DNA from 2 places in the Rheinheimera gaetbuli genome. Region 2 is predicted to be linked to the other one. Evidence: predicted binding sites of a transcription regulator. Region 2 holds the regulator's gene; the other holds the start of a gene.
What was found. Region 2 encodes FliA, which starts transcription of late flagellar genes. Its sites were predicted from a motif close to GCTAAAGTTNNNNNNNNNNCNGCCGATA; they were not measured.
Positions count from the first base shown of each region.

Region 1 (9,555 bases), on a different contig from region 2:
TGTGAAGCAGGCCCTCTGCTGGGCGCCATTTTTAACGATACAATTTGTGCCAGCCATTACGAAGTAGAAGGCTATGACATTGCTTTTGGTTATACCCTGGGCCTGTACGCTGAGCCAATTGCAGGCACCCGTTTAGCCTTAACCTGGCATTCAGCCGTTAACTATACGCTTAAGGGTGATTCTGTTATTACTAACACCCCGGTGACCAGTGCAAATGGCGCGCCTTATTTGGTGCCTGTACCCGGAATGCCACAACTGCCCCTGCTGGATGCCCGCACTGGCAAGCTGGCAACAAATGCTATATTGACAGAAAAAAGTAAGCTTGACCTGACTACACCAGCTACTGCGGCATTTAGCCTGGATCAGCAGCTGACAACAGCGTTATCGTTGCAGTTTAGTGCAGCCTGGACCCAATGGAGCAAGTTTCAAAGTATCGATATTATCAGCGATGATACCAAACCGAGTATTTCGCTCAGCACCCAGGGGCCGGCAAATTTAAACAGCGAAGGCTACATAGGTTATATCCCGGAATACTGGCATAAAAGCTGGTCTTTCGCTGTAGGTGCTACCTATATTTATCAACCAGCGCTCACACTCAAAGCCGGTGTTGCCTTTGATGAAAACCCGATAGGCCAAAGCCATAAAACCGCACGCATTCCTACCGATGACCGCCTATGGCTAACTGTTGGCGCAAACTGGCAACTGAGTGACACACTCAGTCTGGATTTTGCCTACGGTTACTTGTTTACCGGCGATGTTAGTGTGGATGAGCACGAATACAATGTGCAAGACCAGCGTCTGTACAACAGCGGCTATCAAGGCCGTTACAGCAATAGAGCTCAGCTACTTGCTGTGCAGGCAAACTACCGCTTTTAAACGGCTGCAGACATTAAAAAGGCGATCATCTGATCGCCTTTTTCATTTACACCGTTTTAATGTGCCAGGGTTAGCTTATAGCCTGACGGCGCTGTATCATCCTGCTCAGCCAACAACATATAATGCTTACCCGGCGTTAGCTGCAGCAAGTCAGTTTTATCCAACAAGGTTGTACTACCATTTTCAGCAACATGTACCAGTGCAATGGCGTAGTAATCTTGTGGCAACGTCAGCGATTGCTGCTTTTTAAAATCCAGGTTCTTTACATGAAAACGGGCATTGGCAATGGTTTCATTTTGTTTAACAAAATAAAACTGCAACCGGGCAAAATCAGGTACCAGGTTCGCCACTATCAGATCATGGCTTTTCTGCTGCGGGCTGTCTTTTTCGGTCACTGCCAGGGCTTCAGTTACGCCTTGTTCGTTGCCATACAACAACACCGATTTGCTCTCACCAGCAGCCAAACTTAGCAAAGCACTGTTTAGCAGCAAATTGTTGTCGTCGTCATGCACCGTTAAACTGAAGTCACCTTTAGCATTGGCTTTGTAAGCCGTTAGCTGCCCTGCAGTAACATTGCCAGCAGAGGTATTGTCCAATGTCAGCGCTACTGATGTGCTCAGGCTGTTGTACACGCGAAACTGCGCCGCAGCATCCACATCGTTGTAGGCAGCAACCGTTGACGAGTTCAAAATAATGTCCAGTGACATTTGGTTAGCTATCGGGCCAAACTTGTCACGCACGATTACCACGTAACTATTGCGATAAGCAAAATTTACCGCTTCAGTGGTAAACAGGGGTGTCTGGCTGCCCGCAGCCGTCAGAAAAAAGCGGTACTGGCCAATATCGTTGCTAATAACCTCAGTACTGACTTCATTCTGGCTCAGACTGTCAAGCTTTTCGGCACTGCTAAAGCCGTTGCCAACCTGCGCCATATATACGTCAAGTTGTGTGTTCTGTGCAGATAAATTAACCAGATGCAGCTTAAACTTGCCCTCTTCTGGTTCTGCACGGCTAACGTTAACGTTTAGATAATCATACTGTTGGCCTTGCTGCGTCAGAATAAACAGCGCTTTGTTGTCTGCGCTCAGCGACAGTTCCTTACTTAGCAGCGATGTACTGCTAGCAACATCTTTAACTTGCAGCGTATAGCTGTCAGGTTTTAACGTGACAACTGAGCTCACATCACCATAGGTTGCTGCGCCAGCACTAGTGTCGCCGGCACTGAGTATCGAATTGCCGGTGCCAGGCGCACCATTATAAAACTGTAAATAACTAGCGGCTGCTGCCGAATCACTGCTGCTACTGCCACCACAAGCACTCAGCACTAGTGCCGAGGCCAATATCACACACGAAGTCAAACCTGTTGCTTTCATTCACTCTATCCTAAAGCCAGAATAATCCGGCGTCAGAGTAAGGATTTCAGCCCGCGATAGCCATGGCAGTTTACTAATGAAAACAGATAATTACGCTTAATTACACTTGTAAGTTACCCGATAAGACAACAGCTGCAGCGCGCAGACTGATTCAGTTACGCAACAGTTTCTGCTACACTCATGCCGCCTTTTTTCCCAGCCTCAGAAGAAGTGAAAATGACTCTTGCAACTCAGGTTTTAGCAGTCAATGACGACTTGCCTATTCGTACAGATCTACCGGTGCACTCCGGCAAAGTACGCAGCGTATACTGGTTAACCGCAGCGGACAGCGCCCGGCTTATCCGAGAAAAAAACTACCCGGTTGCTGCTGATACACCGCTGGCCATTATGGTAATAAGCGACCGCATCTCAGCTTTTGACTGCATCTGGCATGGCGAACACGGCTTAAACGGTGTGCCCGGCAAAGGCGCCGCACTAAATGCAATATCCAACCACTGGTTTTCGCTGTTTAAGCAGCATGGGTTGGCCGACAGCCATATTCTGGATATCCCGCACCCGCTGGTATGGATAGTACAAAAAGCCAGGCCGCTAAAAATTGAAGCTATCGCGCGGCAGTATATTACCGGCTCTATGTGGCGCGCTTACAGTAAAGGCGAGCGCGAATTTTGCGGCATTACCCTACCTGAGGGTTTGCAAAAAGATCAAAAGCTGCCACAGATTTTAATTACGCCATCGACCAAAGGCATTCTGACCGGATTGGACGGCGTACCTGAAGCCGATGACGTTAATATTTCCCGCGCCGACATCGAGCGCCACAGCGCTGCCTTTGGCTTTGAGCAAAAATCCGACATCGACCTGTACGAAAAACTGTTAAAACAAGGTTTTGCCGTAATAAGCGATGCGCTGGCGAAACTGGACCAGATGTTTGTTGATACCAAATTTGAGTTTGGCTATGTCAAAGATGCACAAGGCCAGAGCAAACTGATTTATATGGATGAAGTAGGCACACCAGACAGCTCACGCATTTGGGATGGCGCTAACTGGCGTAATGGCAACATCGTTGAGCAGTCCAAAGAAGGCTTCAGGCAATGGCTGCTAAACCACTTCCCCGAGCCGGATATTCTGCTGAATAAAGACCGCATGCCAGAGCGCGCAGCCTTGGCACGCGACAATGCACTGCCGACAGAGGTGATGATGGATATCTCGCGCACTTATTTAGGCATCGCAGAAAAAGTGGTTGGCCATAAAATAACCTTGTCTGCCGATCCTAAAGCAGAAATTATCAGTGTGCTGGACAAAGACTACGGCCTGATAGCGCAATAAATAGCCAGGCAAGCCGCACTAAACTGCTAAAACAACAATCTTCATCTGATTATTAATGCACCGCTTACAAAAAAAGCCGCTTGCGCGGCCTTTTTGCTAACAGAAATACCATAGGTATTTTCCCGCTTACAGCTTATCCAGCTCGACATCACCGCTTACGGTGCTTAGCTCTACACTGCCATCACCGCTGCCCAGGGTAAATTGCAGGCTGCGCGCCGGGCCATATTTGGCTTTGCTGGCTTTATCATTGCTCAGTTTGTTTTTAATGCTACCACCGGCAGAGGCTTTAATATCGAAACGGGCACTGGTACTGCTATCCAGTTTTAACTCAATATCACCGCTCACACTACTACCACTGATGCGCGGGTTGGCAGAATTGGCCAGTTCGGCTTCAATTTCGCCATTTACTGTGCTCAGTTTTAAACCTTGTGTGTTGGTCATTTTTAACTCGGCATCACCATTTACTGTACTTACGCTCACTTCTTCGGCGCTGGTTCGGGCTTTAATTTTGCCATTTACCACACTGTAATTCAGCCGGCCGGATGAGCCAACGTCAATAATTTCGCCATTTACCGAGCTCAGTTCAATTTGGCCGCTGTTGTCTTTGCTGCCTATCTCGCCGTTTACGGTGTTTAAGTGTACCAGGGTTGACAGGTTGGCTGCAGCAATGTTGCCGTTTACCGTACTGATTTTACTGCCGCCGGTAATACCCTGCAGGCTTACATCACTGTTTACGCCTTTAAACTCGATGCTACTGCCACTGGGTACCTCAACACGCAAATCAGCGCCACTGGATTTCTCGCTGCCGCGATAATTCACCTGACGTGGCATGGTCATCTCAAAGCGGGTAAAGCCGCCTTTTGATTCCAGCGTATAGCCGGTGGCCTTTTCATCAAGTTTGCCGCTTATTTTAAACTGGTTGCTGTCAGAGGCTTTAATGGTTATCTCACCGCTCATTACCTCTATATAAATTTTTTCATTGGCGGCCACGGCGCGGCTTTCGTTTACGCTGTCGCGCTGGTCGGCATATGCCACAGGAATTACCTGCAACAGCAGTAGTGCTGCGACACTGACTACCCATGTTTTTGTTAATTTATTCATAGTGTTGCTCCTAACTGATTACTGAATGATGTTGCAGTGTCGCCCGCTGAATATACGACAGCTGCTGTTGATATAAGCTTTGCAACTGCGCTAACAGCTGCGGTTCATCCGGATAAAACTGTAAGGCCTGGCGCACCTGGGCGATGGCCTGATCCCAAATTTGCAGTTGCAACTGCCAGTTATCGAAACCCTCGGCAACAGCAACCATTTGTGCCAACTGCTGGTTTTTTTGTTGCTCATATACCTGCAGTAGCACCAGCTCCGCCGTCGGCATCGCTGCCGAGCGCTGCGAACCTGCCGGCAACATGGCCAACTGCCAGCCAATCAGCCCCACTAACAGCAACGCCGCTGCACTGGCCCAGTAACCCAGTGGCGGCCTGGCCGGTCTGCGATCCGGCAGACGGCTAACAATATCGGTCCACAGCTCGCGCTCTGGCGCGATGTTGTTATTTAAACTGCGGATAGCGTCATCTAACTGATATTCATTCATCGGCTAACCACTCCTGTAATAATTGTCTGGCCCGGTGATACTGTGCCTTTGACGTGCCTTCGGCTATACCCAACATGGCAGCTATTTCACGGTGCCCATACCCCTCGATGGCAAACAACACAAATACGGCTCTGGCCTGATGCGGTAAGCGCACTATGGCGTGCTCTAACGGTGCCTGCAAACTGTGGCAGGGCACCGTTTGTTCTGTCAGTTCCAGCTCATCGCTGCTGTCGGTCAGGCGTAGATATTTTTCCTGACGCCAGATATCTATCGCCGTGCGGGTGGCAATGCTGTGCAGCCAGGTGGTAAAACTGCTGTCACCGCGAAACGTTGGTAACTGCTGCCAGACTTTTAAAAAAATATCCTGACTGGCTTCTTCGGCTTTTTGCCGGTTTGCCAACAGCCGCAAACAAATGGCATACACCCGGCCAATAAACTGCTGATACAGCACTTTAAAGGCGAGCTTATCGCCCTCTTTCGCCGCATCGATTGCCGCTGCAAGCTCCATCAACCCTATAGCCTTTTATTGTATTGTTTGACTGATTAGTCGATAGCGTACTGCCAAAGGTTTAAAGCACAGATATTTTTTTTAAAAAAGAAAAAACGGGAGCAAGCTCCCGTCACTAACTAGTGAGATATAATCCAGGAAGGAAGGTAGAACAGGCGCAAGTATGCGGGCACCCTGTGTCATTTGTGTTACATGCCGGAGACAATTTAATGAAACAGGCAGAAATTAGAATATTAATGGCAGATAACATCAATCTGATCTCAAGGCAACGTCTGGCAAAGTGGATAGCGCATTGTGGCTGGTGCTCGCGCCGCGCTGCAGAACGCTTAATTAGCGCGGGCGTTGTCAGCATTAATGGTAAGCCGGGTAAGCACACCGACCTGGTTGGTGAAACTGATCAAATCAGTATCGGCCAGCAGCCGTTGCCGGTAGCTGCACAACGACAATACTGGCTGTATCACAAACCCATTGGCGTAGACTGCAACAACAGGCCGGACGATCCGGCCAGCCTTTATCATGTGTTAATGCAGTTACCGCAGCGTTTATTTGCCGTAGGACGGTTGGATAAAGACTCCAGCGGCTTGCTGCTGCTAACTAATGACGGCATCCTGAGCCAACAGCTTATGCACCCGGATCACTATCACAACAAAACCTATATCGTCGACACCGACAAAGCGATCAATACCGCTTTTGTGCAACAAATGGCGGCAGGAGTAAGCTGGACACTGGGAACAAAAAGTTACAGCTCCAGGCCTTGCCAGGTTAGTGCCAGTGGCGCTGCGCAATTTCAAATTGTGCTGACTGAGGGCCAACACCGGCAAATTCGCTACATGTGTAAGACCTTAGGCTATCGCGTAACATCGCTTAAACGTGTGGCGCTGGGCACACTGCAATTGGCTGACTTACCCAGCGGTGCCTACCGGCCACTAACACCATCAGAGCTGACTGGCCTTCAGCGCCTTAACGCGCAGCCAAAGCCACAAACACAATAGCAAGGTTACGCCATACATTAACAAGGCCCCCACTACCACGCCGTGCCAGTTGAGCCATTGCCAGAACGGCTGCAAATACAGGCCTCCGCTGCTGGCGCCAACATAGTAAAACACCAGATACAATGCACTGGCGCTGGCTTTGGCGCGGCTGGCGCATTGGTTAACCCAGCTACTGGCCAGCGAATGGGTAAGAAAAAAGCCAAACGCATTGATAAAAAACCCCAGCACGATTAACCACAGACTGGAGCTAAGCGTTATTAACGTGCCCAAAATGAGTATGATCACACCCAGCGCCATACCTAGTGGCACGGGCAGCTGCTGCGCCACGCGGCCGGAAATAGCTGAGCCGAAGGTGCCTGTAAAGTAAGTAATAAACAACAGGCCAATCCAAAAACTGGACAGGCTGTAAGGGGCATCTGCCAGCACAAAGCCAATATAGGTGTACTGGTTTAGGAAAATAAAAAAGTTTAACCCACCAATAAGGTAGGTTAACAACAACAGCGGCCGGCGCAGATGAAACCAGTTGTCAACGCAGGCCTGGCGCAAACTAAATGGTTTAGCAACAAAGGTCTTGCTCGCCGGCAAATAGCGCCAGATAAAGTAACAACTTAATACACCGAGCAACGCAACCGGCCAAAATGCCCATTGCCAGTGGCCAAGATCTGCCAGAGCGCCGGCCATTAGCCGGCCGCTGATCCCGCCTAACGAATTAGCACTGATATAAAAACCGACAGCCGCGACCATGGCTGGCTTGCTATAGGTTTCGCCCATCCAGGCAATGGCAATAGCCGGTAAACCGCCAAGAAATATACCCTGCACGGCCCGCCAGAATACCAGGGCGCTAAAGCTGTCTACCTGAGTCAGCGCCAGCGTACTTAGTGTCATACCTGTCAGGGTAAGCAAAAGCAGATTTTTCCGGCCCCAGGCATCGGACAACGCCGCATAAACCAGCAATGATACGCCCAAACACAGTGTGCCCGCAGTGTAAGCCCAGCTGGCTTGTAGTGGTGTCAGGCCAAACTCGCGACTGAGCTGAGGTAACAAAGGTTGTAGCAGATGTAAGTTAGCAAATACCACCACAGCCGCTAAACATAAGGCAAAAGCAGAGCGATAAAAAGCAGCGGTTTTATAATCAATCAAAGCCAGCAGCCCAACGACGAAGGAAGGCGCCATTATAAAACGATTTGCCGGCCCAGACGAGCAACAAAAAACAGCTAAAGTTTAACTAAGCACCGCCGATAACCTGCTACAGACTATACTAAAGCGACTATTTCAGGAGCTCACTCATGGCCATAATACCAGGTAACAATGCAGCTGCCGTCGGCAATACCAGGCAAGGCAATAGTGCAACAAAAGCAGATACCGCTAAAACCGATACCACTGCCGGCCAAACCAGCGGCAAAAGTGCCGCCGCCCAGGCAAAACAAGCACAAAATGTTGCCATACTGCGCGCCAATGAACAGGTATCGCTGCGCAGCAATAATGATACCCTAAGCTTGTTATACAAAACCGCTCTCGAGGGCATAAACGCCGAATTAGCACCGGTACTGGGTGAAAATGCCGCGCAAAAAGTCTACGACTCGGGTATCGACACCTCACCCGAAGCCACGGCTGATCGCATTGTCGCGTTTGCCACTGCGTTTTACAGCCGTTATAAGGAACTGGCCGCTGCTGAAACAGAAGAGCAAACTCTGGACAATTTTATGGCGCTGATAACGCCCGGAGTGGAGAAAGGCTTTAGCGACGCTAAAGATATTCTGAAAAGCCTTAAAGTTTTCGAGGGTGACATAGAAACCGGCGTAAACAGCACCTACGATTTAGTGACTCAGGGCTTGGCCAACTTTCGGCAAAAAATGCTCGAACTGGCGGCGAACCCACCAGCCGACGACAATGTCAGCACAGGCAATAACAGCTCTGACAATGACAATAAAGAAAACGGCTGACAGTCTTTTTAAAACGACTATCAGTCAAGCTACTGCTTATCTGCCGGTTCAATTGCCGATATGCGGGTGACCAGTAGCTGATCAATTTTATAGCTGTCAATATCAACCACTTCGAACTTATAGCCGCTGTGTAATACAAAATCAGTCCGCTTTGGAATTTTGCGCAGCGTATACATCATAAAACCGGCGATGGTTTCGTAGTTTTCCGCATCAGGAAAACTACTGATGTCCAATACCCGCATAACATCCTGTAGCGGTGTTAAGCCCTCAACCAGCCAGGAATTAGCATCGCGTGCTACTATTTGATCCTCTTCAGAGCTTACCAACTCTCCCATTACGATACTCATTACATCCTTTAGCGTAATAATACCCACCACCAAGGCGTATTCGTTCATGATAATGGCAAAATCGACCCCTGCCGATTTAAAGTGCTCCAGCACCTCATATAACGACAGCGTATCCGGAATAATTAGCGGCGCCCGTACTATGCCCTCTTTTTTCAGAGATATTGGCTGATCATGCAACACCTGTAGCAAAATATCGCGGGTATCAACATAGCCCACCACCTTATCCAGCACGCCATCAACCACCAGAAACTTGGCATGCGGATGCTCAGCCAACTTTGATTTAATATTGTCTTGTGACTCATTTAACGGGAAAAATATCAGGCTTTCGCGCGCCGTCATCGCTGACGTTACAGTGCGGGATTCCATGTCAAACACGTTTTCCAGTAACTGATGCTCGTGCTCCTGCAATACGCCAGCCTGGGCACCTGCCTCCATCATGGCGATAATATCTTCCGGCGTAATATCGTCTTTGCGCATGGTAGGTACTTTAAACAAGCTAAAGCAGACATTAGCCAAACCGTTAAACAGCCAGACAAAGGGTTTAAGAAAAGTGATCAAAAACAGCATTGGTGTGACCACTTTTAGCGCTATGGTCTCAGGCG
Region 1 is NZ_BAAGTL010000012.1:195,243-204,797, reverse strand. It holds gene ACYVIC_RS11550 (OmpP1/FadL family transporter) at 1-876, shown strand, start outside; gene ACYVIC_RS11545 (DUF4397 domain-containing protein) at 933-2,249, opposite strand; gene ACYVIC_RS11540 (phosphoribosylaminoimidazolesuccinocarboxamide synthase) at 2,466-3,572, shown strand; gene ACYVIC_RS11535 (DUF4097 family beta strand repeat-containing protein) at 3,699-4,673, opposite strand; gene ACYVIC_RS11530 (hypothetical protein) at 4,684-5,163, opposite strand; gene ACYVIC_RS11525 (RNA polymerase sigma factor) at 5,156-5,671, opposite strand; gene ACYVIC_RS11520 (pseudouridine synthase) at 5,881-6,663, shown strand; gene ACYVIC_RS11515 (MFS transporter) at 6,607-7,836, opposite strand; gene ACYVIC_RS11510 (DUF5610 domain-containing protein) at 7,950-8,606, shown strand; gene paeA (polyamine export protein PaeA) at 8,636-9,555, opposite strand, start outside.
Region 1: ACYVIC_RS11510 (DUF5610 domain-containing protein) is a predicted target of FliA. The motif match lies at 7,877-7,904, and genes of this name have one in related genera.

Region 2 (9,555 bases):
GGCAGAATGGCTAATGTCAGCGGCACCTTTATTTCAAGCAAGGTGCCCTCACCCATTTTCGAGTGAATATGCACAGTACCGTTCAGCTGAGTGATCTTAGTTTTTACCACATCCATGCCAACACCGCGGCCGGAGATATCCGAAATCTGTTCTTTTGTAGAGAAACCCGGGGCAAAAATCAGGTTAAATGCTTCAGTATCTGACATTCGGGCTGCTGCATCGGTATCTAGAATGCCACGTTTGATAGCGATACCTTTTAACTTTTCCGGATCCATACCAGCGCCATCATCATGGATAGTCAGCAAAATATGGTCACCTGCCTGCGCCGCGGCGAGCTTGACAGTACCGGTACGTTTTTTACCAGCTTTTTGCCTGATTTCAGGCATCTCAATGCCGTGGTCAACAGAGTTTCGTACTAAGTGCACTAAAGGATCGGCCAGAGCTTCAACTAAATTTTTATCTAGATCTGTCTCTTCGCCTTCAAGCACCAACTCAATGTCTTTTTGCAGCGAACGCGCCAGATCCCTTACTACGCGCGGGAAGCGGCCAAACACCTTTTTAATCGGCTGCATTCGCGTTTTCATTACCGCGCCCTGAATATCAGCTGTAACAACATCCAGGTTAGAGATGGCTTTACTCATTTCTTCGCTTTGAACTGTACCTGACAAGCTGACCAGACGGTTGCGCACCAACACCAGCTCGCCAACCATATTCATGATCTGGTCAAGCCGCTTAGTATCAACCCGGACTGTTGTTTCAGCCTGAGCTGCTTGCTGTGTAGCTGCGGCTTTATCTGCGGCCACTGCTACTGGCGCTACTGGCGCTGCTACAGCTTTAGTTTCTACCGGTGCTGCAGGCGCAGCTTTTGGCGCTGGCGCAGCGGCTGGTGCAACTGTAGCTGGTTTGGCAATATCTACCGGCGCTTTACCTTTGCCATGCAGCTGATCTAACAAGGCTTCAAATTCAGCATCATCTATTTCATCAGCTGCCTTGGCGCTGGCAGGCGTTGTCGGCTTAGCTGGCGGCGAGGGCTCGGCTGTACTAACGGATGTTTCCGGAACAAATGAGCCTTTACCATGCAACTGATCTAAAATTGCTTCGAACTCATCGTCGGTAATATCGTCATTACCGCCGTTGGCTGCAACCGCAGCAGCAGGGGCAACCGTAGCAGTTGGGCCACCCTTTTTGCCGTGTAGCTCATCCATTAGGTTATCGAATTCATCATCTGTTATTTCATCTATACCACCAGTGCCTGGTGCAGAAACAGGTGCAGGTGCAGGTGCAGCAGCGACCGGTGCTACAACAGGTTCAGGCTTAGCAACAGAAGGCGGCGCTTGACCAGTATCAGGTTCACTGTAATGATGCAGAGCGTCTAATAGTTCAGTCGCTGCTGGTGTTAGGGGTTGGCGGTTTTGTACTTCAACAAACATGGCATTAATGCTGTCAAGCGACTGCAAGATGACATCCATCAGCTCGGGTGTAACGCGACGCTTACCTGTGCGCAGGATATCGAACACGTTTTCAGCACCATGGCAAGCATCGACCAGTTCACCCAGCGACAGAAAGCCGGCACCACCTTTGATAGTATGAAAACCACGGAAAATCGCATTAAGCAAATTTGCATCGTCCGGATTATTCTCCAGCTCTACCAGCTGTTCCTGCAGTAATTCAAGAATTTCACCGGCTTCAACCAGGAAGTCCTGCAGTATATCCTCATCCATATCAAAGCTCATGCAAAGACACCTCTGTTAAAAACCTAAACTGGACAATAAGTCATCAACGTCATCCTGACCACTAACCACATCGTCTCGCTCAGCTGCATCAATAATCGGGCCTTCAGCTTCATGTGCTTTGGGCTTGTTTTTGGCTGGTTTAGCAGGCTTCGCTTCCATCGCCATCATCATACTTGACTGACCAAAGGCGGTGAGCAGACCAATCAGGCTTTCTTCTACTTCACGCACCAGCTCAATGACACGGCGAAGGATCTGGCCAGTTAGATCCTGATAATCCTGCGCCATTAACACGTCGGTTAGTAATGAGTTAAGCGTAGCAGTGTCTGCACCGGCCTGGTTTAAAAAACCATCAAGGTTGTGGCACAACGTTTTGAATTCGCTAAGTTGCAACTGGCGCTGCATCAGTTTTTGCCATTGTGGCGCTATACCGTTCAAACCCTGAGTTAGTTGGTCAGCAATAGGTAAGCAGGATTCAACAGCATCCATGGTGCGATTGGCCGCTTGCTCTGTCATATCAATGACATGATTTAGCCGCTTTTTTGCATCAGGGATATCTTCTTCCAGCAAGTTGCTCAGTGATGGGTCAATCTGGAAGTTTTTTAATGAATCGTGCAACTGACGAGTCAGTTTGCCCACTTCAGCAAATAGTTCAGAAGAGCCCGGCACAGCAAGCTGCTGCACCAGTTCGTTGGCCGCATCGTGTTGCTCCATCTCCAGCAACTGCACCAGTTCCCGGGCTTGCTCCAGTGAAATCAACGGCGCCGTAATTGCAGACATAGCAACGCTCCTTTGTCAGTTACGGTTAGCCGATCCGTTCAAATACTTTAGCTAACTTCTCTTGCAGAGTGGCTGCGGTAAAAGGTTTAACAATATAGCCATTAACACCGGCCTGAGCCGCAGCAATAATTTGTTCTTTTTTCGCTTCTGCCGTTACCATAAGTACGGGAATGTGTTTAAGCTTGGCATCAGCGCGTATAGCACGCAGTAAGTCGATGCCTTGCATCCCGGGCATGTTCCAGTCAGTAACGACGAAATCGAAGTCACCATTCTGCAGCATAGGTAAAGCTGTACTGCCGTCATCTGCTTCAGATACATTAGTAAAGCCAAGATCACGTAACAGATTTTTTATTATCCGTCTCATAGTTGAAAAATCATCAACCACAAGAATTTTCATGTTTTTATCCAAAATCCCCTCCGACGAGATATAACTTTTTATCTCAGAATAGGTTACAACCAATCCTGCATTCTGGCTTTCAATCTGACCAAGGCCTGACTATGAATCTGACTGATGCGGGATTCGCTGACATTCAGCACGGCCCCTATCTCTTTCAAATTCAGTTCGTCATTATAATACAGCGAAAGCACTAATGCTTCACGCTCCGGTAAATTACTGATAGTTCTGACAAGAGCCTGCTGAAACGCCTCATTTGCCTGACTTTCATATAAGTGATCGGCATCGGTGTCATCAGAAGTTACCAGTACATCCTGCGAAATACCAAGATCTTCAATGCCAATAATACGACCACTGCTGATATCACTTAACATATGATGGTATTCATCCAGAGAGATATCAAGTTTTTCAGCAACTTCTGTATCTTTTACATCCCGCCCCAGCACACCTTCGAGTTCTGCTATTGTCTCAGCTATCAATCTGGCATTACGATGCACTGAACGCGGCGTCCAATCGCCACGACGCATTTCGTCGAGCATAGCTCCCCGAATACGGATACCGGCAAAGGTTTCAAAACTGGCTCCTTTGCTACCGTCAAAATTTTTCGCTGCTTCAATCAGACCTATCATCCCCGATTGAATCAGATCATCTGCCTGTACACTGGCAGGCAAACGTGCTAGTAAATGATAAGCAATGCGTTTGACTAAAGGCGCATGCCGTTCGACCATTTGCTGCATATGGTCGACACCGCCATAAGCTGCAATCCGGCTATTCACGCAATACCTCTATCGCTTTGCGGCTGCACTAACTGTTCCAGGAAAAACTCCAGATGGCCTGAAGCTGTCGCAGGCAGCGGCCACTTTACAGCCTTTAAAGCCAAAGACTTTATTGCCATGCTGGCAGCCGTTCGTGGAAAAGCATCAACAAAAGCTTTTTGCTTTCGCGCCGCTTTACGTACATTTTCATCATAAGGAATAGTAGCTACCAGCTCCAGACTGACATCTAAGAAACGGTCAGTTACCCGGGTAAGTTTACTAAACAGCTCTTGGCCTTCCTTCAAACTTCGCACCATGTTGGCGACAATCTTAAATTTTTCTACACCGTGATCACGGCTCAGAATTTTCATTAATGCATACGCATCAGTGATCGAGGAAGGCTCATCGCACACCACCACCATTACATCCTGTGACGCGCGGGAAAAACTTAACACCATATCTGAAATGCCCGCCGCTGTATCAACCAGCATAACATCTACCGGCGTTTTCAATTCACTGAAAGCACGAATTAAGCCTGCATGTTCTGCTGGTGTTAGTTCTGTCATGTTTTGTGAACCGGACGTTGCGGGAATAATTTTAATGCCCAGAGGTCCATCAATAATAATGTCATCCAGTTCAGCTTCGCCGGACAACACATGTGATAAGTTTTTTTCGACCCGAAGGCCTAACATAACGTCGCAGTTGGCCAACCCCAGATCAGCGTCAAGCACTAACACACGCTTGCCCAACTGCGATAGCGCCATGGCAAAGTTCAGCGTAACGTTAGTTTTACCCACGCCGCCTTTACCACCGGTAACTGATATTACTTTTACCATCTGCTTATTCATTTTTCTCAGGCCATTGGCTTGATCGTCAGTATTGTCATGACTATGCATAGGTTCCGTCCGCCCGGCTCTCTTCATATTGATACCATTGATGAGCCGTACTACTTTGTGCGATTCGTAATTGTTCTGCGTGTTGCACCAGGCTTTGTGCATCGGCAACAGCTATATCTTCAGGTACACGCTGGCCGTTAGTCAAGTAGCTAAGAGGCAATGCGTTTTGCACTGCCACGTTAATAACCTCACCCAAACTTAAGCATTCGTCAAGTTTGGTGAAAATACAACCTGACAACGGAATGCGTTTAAAATGAGATACGCTTTCCTGCATCACTCTAGCCTGTGCAGTGGCAGACAATACCAGATAACTTTTTATTTTGACACGACTATTATGAACCAGCGTAGCAAGTTTTTCTGCTAAACGTACATCACGTTGGCTCATGCCCGCGGTATCGATCAGGATTAATTTGCGTTGCTGCATTTGTGTCAATAACACCGACAACTCATTACTGTCTTTTGCTTGCTTCACCGGGCAGCCAATAATACGGCCAAAAGTGGCAAGTTGTTCAAAGGCACCAATGCGAAAACTGTCGGTGGTAATTAGCGCCACCTGATCAGCACCATGGCGCCGGGCGAACTCAGCCGCCAGCTTAGCCACAGTGGTGGTTTTGCCAACGCCGGTTGGCCCAACCAGCGCGATAATGCCGCCGCGACGCAGTATATCATCGTTGGTAGTACTAAGTTGTCCAGCCAGTAACTCCAACGCTGCCTGCCAGGCATCGCTGCTGTTTAGATCTTCCGGCATAAAGCACGCCAGCTGGTCTGCCATTTGTTCAGATAACCCTAACTGGCGCAGGTTATCAATCACCAACGCCCGCACCGGTTCGCGCCTTGCTAAATCCTGCCACATCAAACCTGACACCTGATGCTGTAACAACTGACGCATAGACAGCATTTCGTTGTGCATAGCATCCATTTGCTGCTGTAACAACTTTGCCTGTTGCTCTTGCTGCTTGGTTATTTCATTTAATTGCGCGCTGCTGACAGCGGATGTCGCGCCAGAAGTTTGACGTTCAAACTGTGCGGCTCTTACTTCAGGCTGTGGCTGCCGCGCTTTTGTTGCCACTGCAGCGTGCTTTTGCGGATGAGCCACCTGCTGTTTAATCATCTGCCTTGCCAGCAAGGCTTTTAGTGAGTCAGCCGGCGCTTCTGCGCTATCAGCGTCGTCAACTGTGGCAGAAAACCTCGGCAATGCCGGCTTAGCCACTGGTATTGCTTTGTCGGCAGTTACTACATCCTGGTCAATAGCAGCTACAATCTCAACACCCTCAGCAACTTTCTTATTTGACAAAATAATGGCGTCAGGCCCGAGAAATTCCTTTACTTCCTGCAGTGCGGTTCGCATATCTTTTGCAACAAAGCGTTTGATTTTCATAGTTTAATTCCTAGCTTGCCTGACCAATTACGCTGACAATACGAATTTGTTTATCATCCGGAATTTCCTGATAAGATAAAACCCGCAGCCCTGGAATGGTGTACTTCACAAATCGTGCCATAACTGAGCGTAATATGCCTGACGTTAACAAAATAGCGCTGTCGCCATTGAGTTCTTGCTCTTGATGCGCTTGATGCAATGATTGTTGAATGCGGTCGGCCAAGCCTGGTTCAATACCGGCACCGTCATTGCCTGCCGCCTGCATCGACTGGTGCAGCATTTGCTCTAGCTCAGGGGCAAAAGTAATTACAGGGATCTCCTGCCGGCTACCGCCAACTTCCTGAACAATCAAACGGCGCAGTGCAATACGACACGCTGCCGTCAGTACATCAACATCCTGACTCTTGGCACCATATTCCACCAACGTTTGCACTACCGTACGCATATCACGAATTGGTACACCTTCGTTCAGCAGGTTTTGCAATACTTTTACCACCGCAGTCAGAGGTAAGGTATCAGGCACCAAACCTTCAACCAGTTTTGGCGAGTGTTTCGCCAACATATCCAGCAGGTTCTGCACTTCTTCATGCCCCAATAAGCTGGCGGCATGGTTAGTTAAAATCTGGCTTAAATGGGTAGCAACTACCGTAGCAGCATCGACAACCGTATAACCTAGCGTCTGAGCATGCTCACGCTGATCTTTGTTAATCCAGACCGCATCCAGGCCAAAAGCCGGATCTTTTGTCGCAAGGCCTTTTACCGTACCGAAGACCTGCCCTGGATTGATTGCCAGCTCGTTGTCATGGCGCAGCTCTCCTTCGCCGGTTGTCACCCCCATCAACGTCATACGATAACTGTTAGGCTCCAGGTCAAGATTGTCGCGAATATGTACAGCGGGGATAAGAAACCCCAGCTCTTGCGACAACTTTTTCCGCACGCCTTTAATCCGGCTTAGCAACTCTCCGCCCTGCGTTTTATCAACCAGCGGAATAAGCCGGTAACCCACTTCAAGGCCAATAGTGTCAACACCTTGCACGTCGTCCCAACCAATTTCTTTAACAGCATTGTTCTCAACTGGGGCAATGTCTTTAGTATTTCGATTTACCAGCTCAGCTGCTGTTTGTTCTGCGCGTTTATGCAGTAGATATGCAGCGCCCCCCACCAGAGCCGCCAGCGATAAAAAGGCAAAATGCGGCATGCCAGGTACGATACCCATTAGCGTCAACACGGCTGCAGCGACAAACAACACCCGGGTATTGCCCAGTTGAGCGCTCATTTGTTCGCCCATATGTTGCGATTTATTTTGCCGGGTAACAATAATAGCAGTACCAATTGACAACAACAGCGCGGGTATTTGTGCGACCAGACCATCACCGATGGTAAGCAAGGTATATACTTCCATGGCATCGGCAAAACTCAGCTCATGCTGCATCATGCCGATAAAAATGCCACCCACCAGGTTAATAACCAAAATAACAATACCGGCAATGGCATCGCCTTTTACGAACTTGCTGGCACCGTCCATTGAACCGTAAAAATCGGCTTCACTGGTTACTTCTTCACGCCGCATCCGTGCTTCTTCTTGTGTAATAAGGCCTGAGTTTAAATCGGCATCAATGGCCATTTGCTTACCCGGCATTGCATCTAGCGTAAAACGGGCTGTTACTTCAGCAATACGGCCAGCACCTTTGGTTACAACCACAAAGTTAATGATAATCAGGATTAAAAACACCACTATACCAACAGCGTAGTTGCCACCGATAACGACAGAGCCAAAGGCCTCGATAACTTTACCTGCGGCATCCGGACCATTATGGCCTTCCAACAACACCACCCGGGTACTGGCAACGTTTAGCGCCAGACGCATAATGGTCGCTACCAGCAATACCGCCGGAAAAATTCCAAAATCCAGCGGTCGCTGGGTATAAATCGTAACCAGTAACACCACCAAAGCCAGAGCAATATTAAAAGAAAACAGAATATCTAATAGTACCGGCGGCAGCGGCAACACCACCATCGCCAGCGCAGCCAAAATAAGTATCGGCGTACCCAAGCCTTTAACATGAGCAAATTTTGAACGGTCAAACTTTGTAAAATAACTGGCTAACTGCATAAAAACCCTGACGGTAATTTGGCGCTATATAGCTGCACAGCAAAAAACGTTCCAACACGCTTTCAAGGGGTCAGAGCACTTGAAGCTTTAGACTTTTCAGTAGCTTCAAGTGCTCTGACCCCTTGAAAGGTTTTAGTGGCGGTAATCTTCCGGGATGGGGAGCTCTTTTGCCAAAGCTTTAGGGCGGCTGCCTTTGCCTTTTTTATACATGTTTAACTGATAAACATAGGCTAGCACCTGAGCAACTGCAGCAAACAACTGCTCAGGGATAGGATGGTCAAGCTCGGTGGTGTGATAAACCGAGCGCGCCAGCATTGGCGACTCGATAATCGGTATTTTATGTTCTGCAGCAATTTTACGAATATGCAGGGCTACTTCATCAACCCCTTTTGCCACGACTAAAGGCGCACGGAACTTGCCCTGGTCATATTTTAATGCCACAGCATAGTGTGTCGGGTTTGTTACTATCACATCGGCTTTTGGCACTTCCTGCATCATGCGCTTCATCGACATTTGCATCTGAGTGCGGCGAATGCGAGCTTTAATGTGCGGATCACCTTCACTGTTCTTATATTCGTCTTTGATTTCTTGCAAGCTCATTTTTAACTGCCGAATGTGATTCCATGTTTGGTAAGGCGCATCCACTACCGCGATCACTGATACACTGGAACACAGGCCTAAAAACAACCAGGCAAGAAAATACATTGTTGATTCAATGTTGTTCGGCTCGCTCATCAGAGACAGCGCCATAATATCGTCAAAAAACAGTTTAAGCAGTAAGTACGCAATGCCCACCACGACTACTACCTTAAGGATGCTTTTTAACAACTCAACCGCAGCCTGCACACCAAACATACGCTTAAAGCCTTTTAGCGGGTCCATTTTGCTTAATTTTGGTCCGGCGGCTTCCCAGCTAAAGTTAAAACCACCCAACAAGATATTACCTAAAAAGGCGGCAAACAAAATAATGGCAAAAATACCCGCCATTGGCGCAGCCAGGTGCTCACCTACTTCGCCCCAGGCAGTAAACATCGAATTAGGTTCAAAGATATCTTTGTGATTTAAACTGAGCAAGCGCTGGCTAATATCGAGCATAGCCATTGCCAACATTTTACCGAATATGAGCAATGCCGTAGCGCTACCAATCAATACAAAAGCAGTGCCTAAATCTTTAGAGCGGGCAATCTGGCCCTTTTTAGCTGCGTCTTGCAGCTTCTTCGGCGTGGGCTGTTCGGTCTTTTCGGCGCTATCATCTGCCATTGCAGAGCCCTCCGCTTAACAACCAATCAGCCGGCAGCTGTAATCAATTGCGTGCTGCCACTGTTTGTCGTAATGAAATAAAAAGGTGTCCAGCGTTAACCACAAAATGATTAAGCCGGCCAACATCGTAATAGGAAAACCAATCGAGAAAATATTCAGTTGTGGTGCAGCACGCGTCATAATGCCAAAAGATAAGTTTACCACCAGCATCGACACTATCGGAGCCAGCGCGATGGCCAGTGAAGTGGC
Region 2 is NZ_BAAGTL010000016.1:33,289-42,843, reverse strand. It holds gene ACYVIC_RS12900 (chemotaxis protein CheA) at 1-1,733, opposite strand, end outside; gene ACYVIC_RS12895 (protein phosphatase CheZ) at 1,749-2,510, opposite strand; gene cheY (chemotaxis response regulator CheY) at 2,536-2,907, opposite strand; gene ACYVIC_RS12885 (RNA polymerase sigma factor FliA) at 2,961-3,680, opposite strand; gene ACYVIC_RS12880 (MinD/ParA family protein) at 3,677-4,555, opposite strand; gene flhF (flagellar biosynthesis protein FlhF) at 4,548-5,933, opposite strand; gene flhA (flagellar biosynthesis protein FlhA) at 5,944-8,046, opposite strand; gene flhB (flagellar biosynthesis protein FlhB) at 8,179-9,306, opposite strand; gene fliR (flagellar biosynthetic protein FliR) at 9,322-9,555, opposite strand, start outside.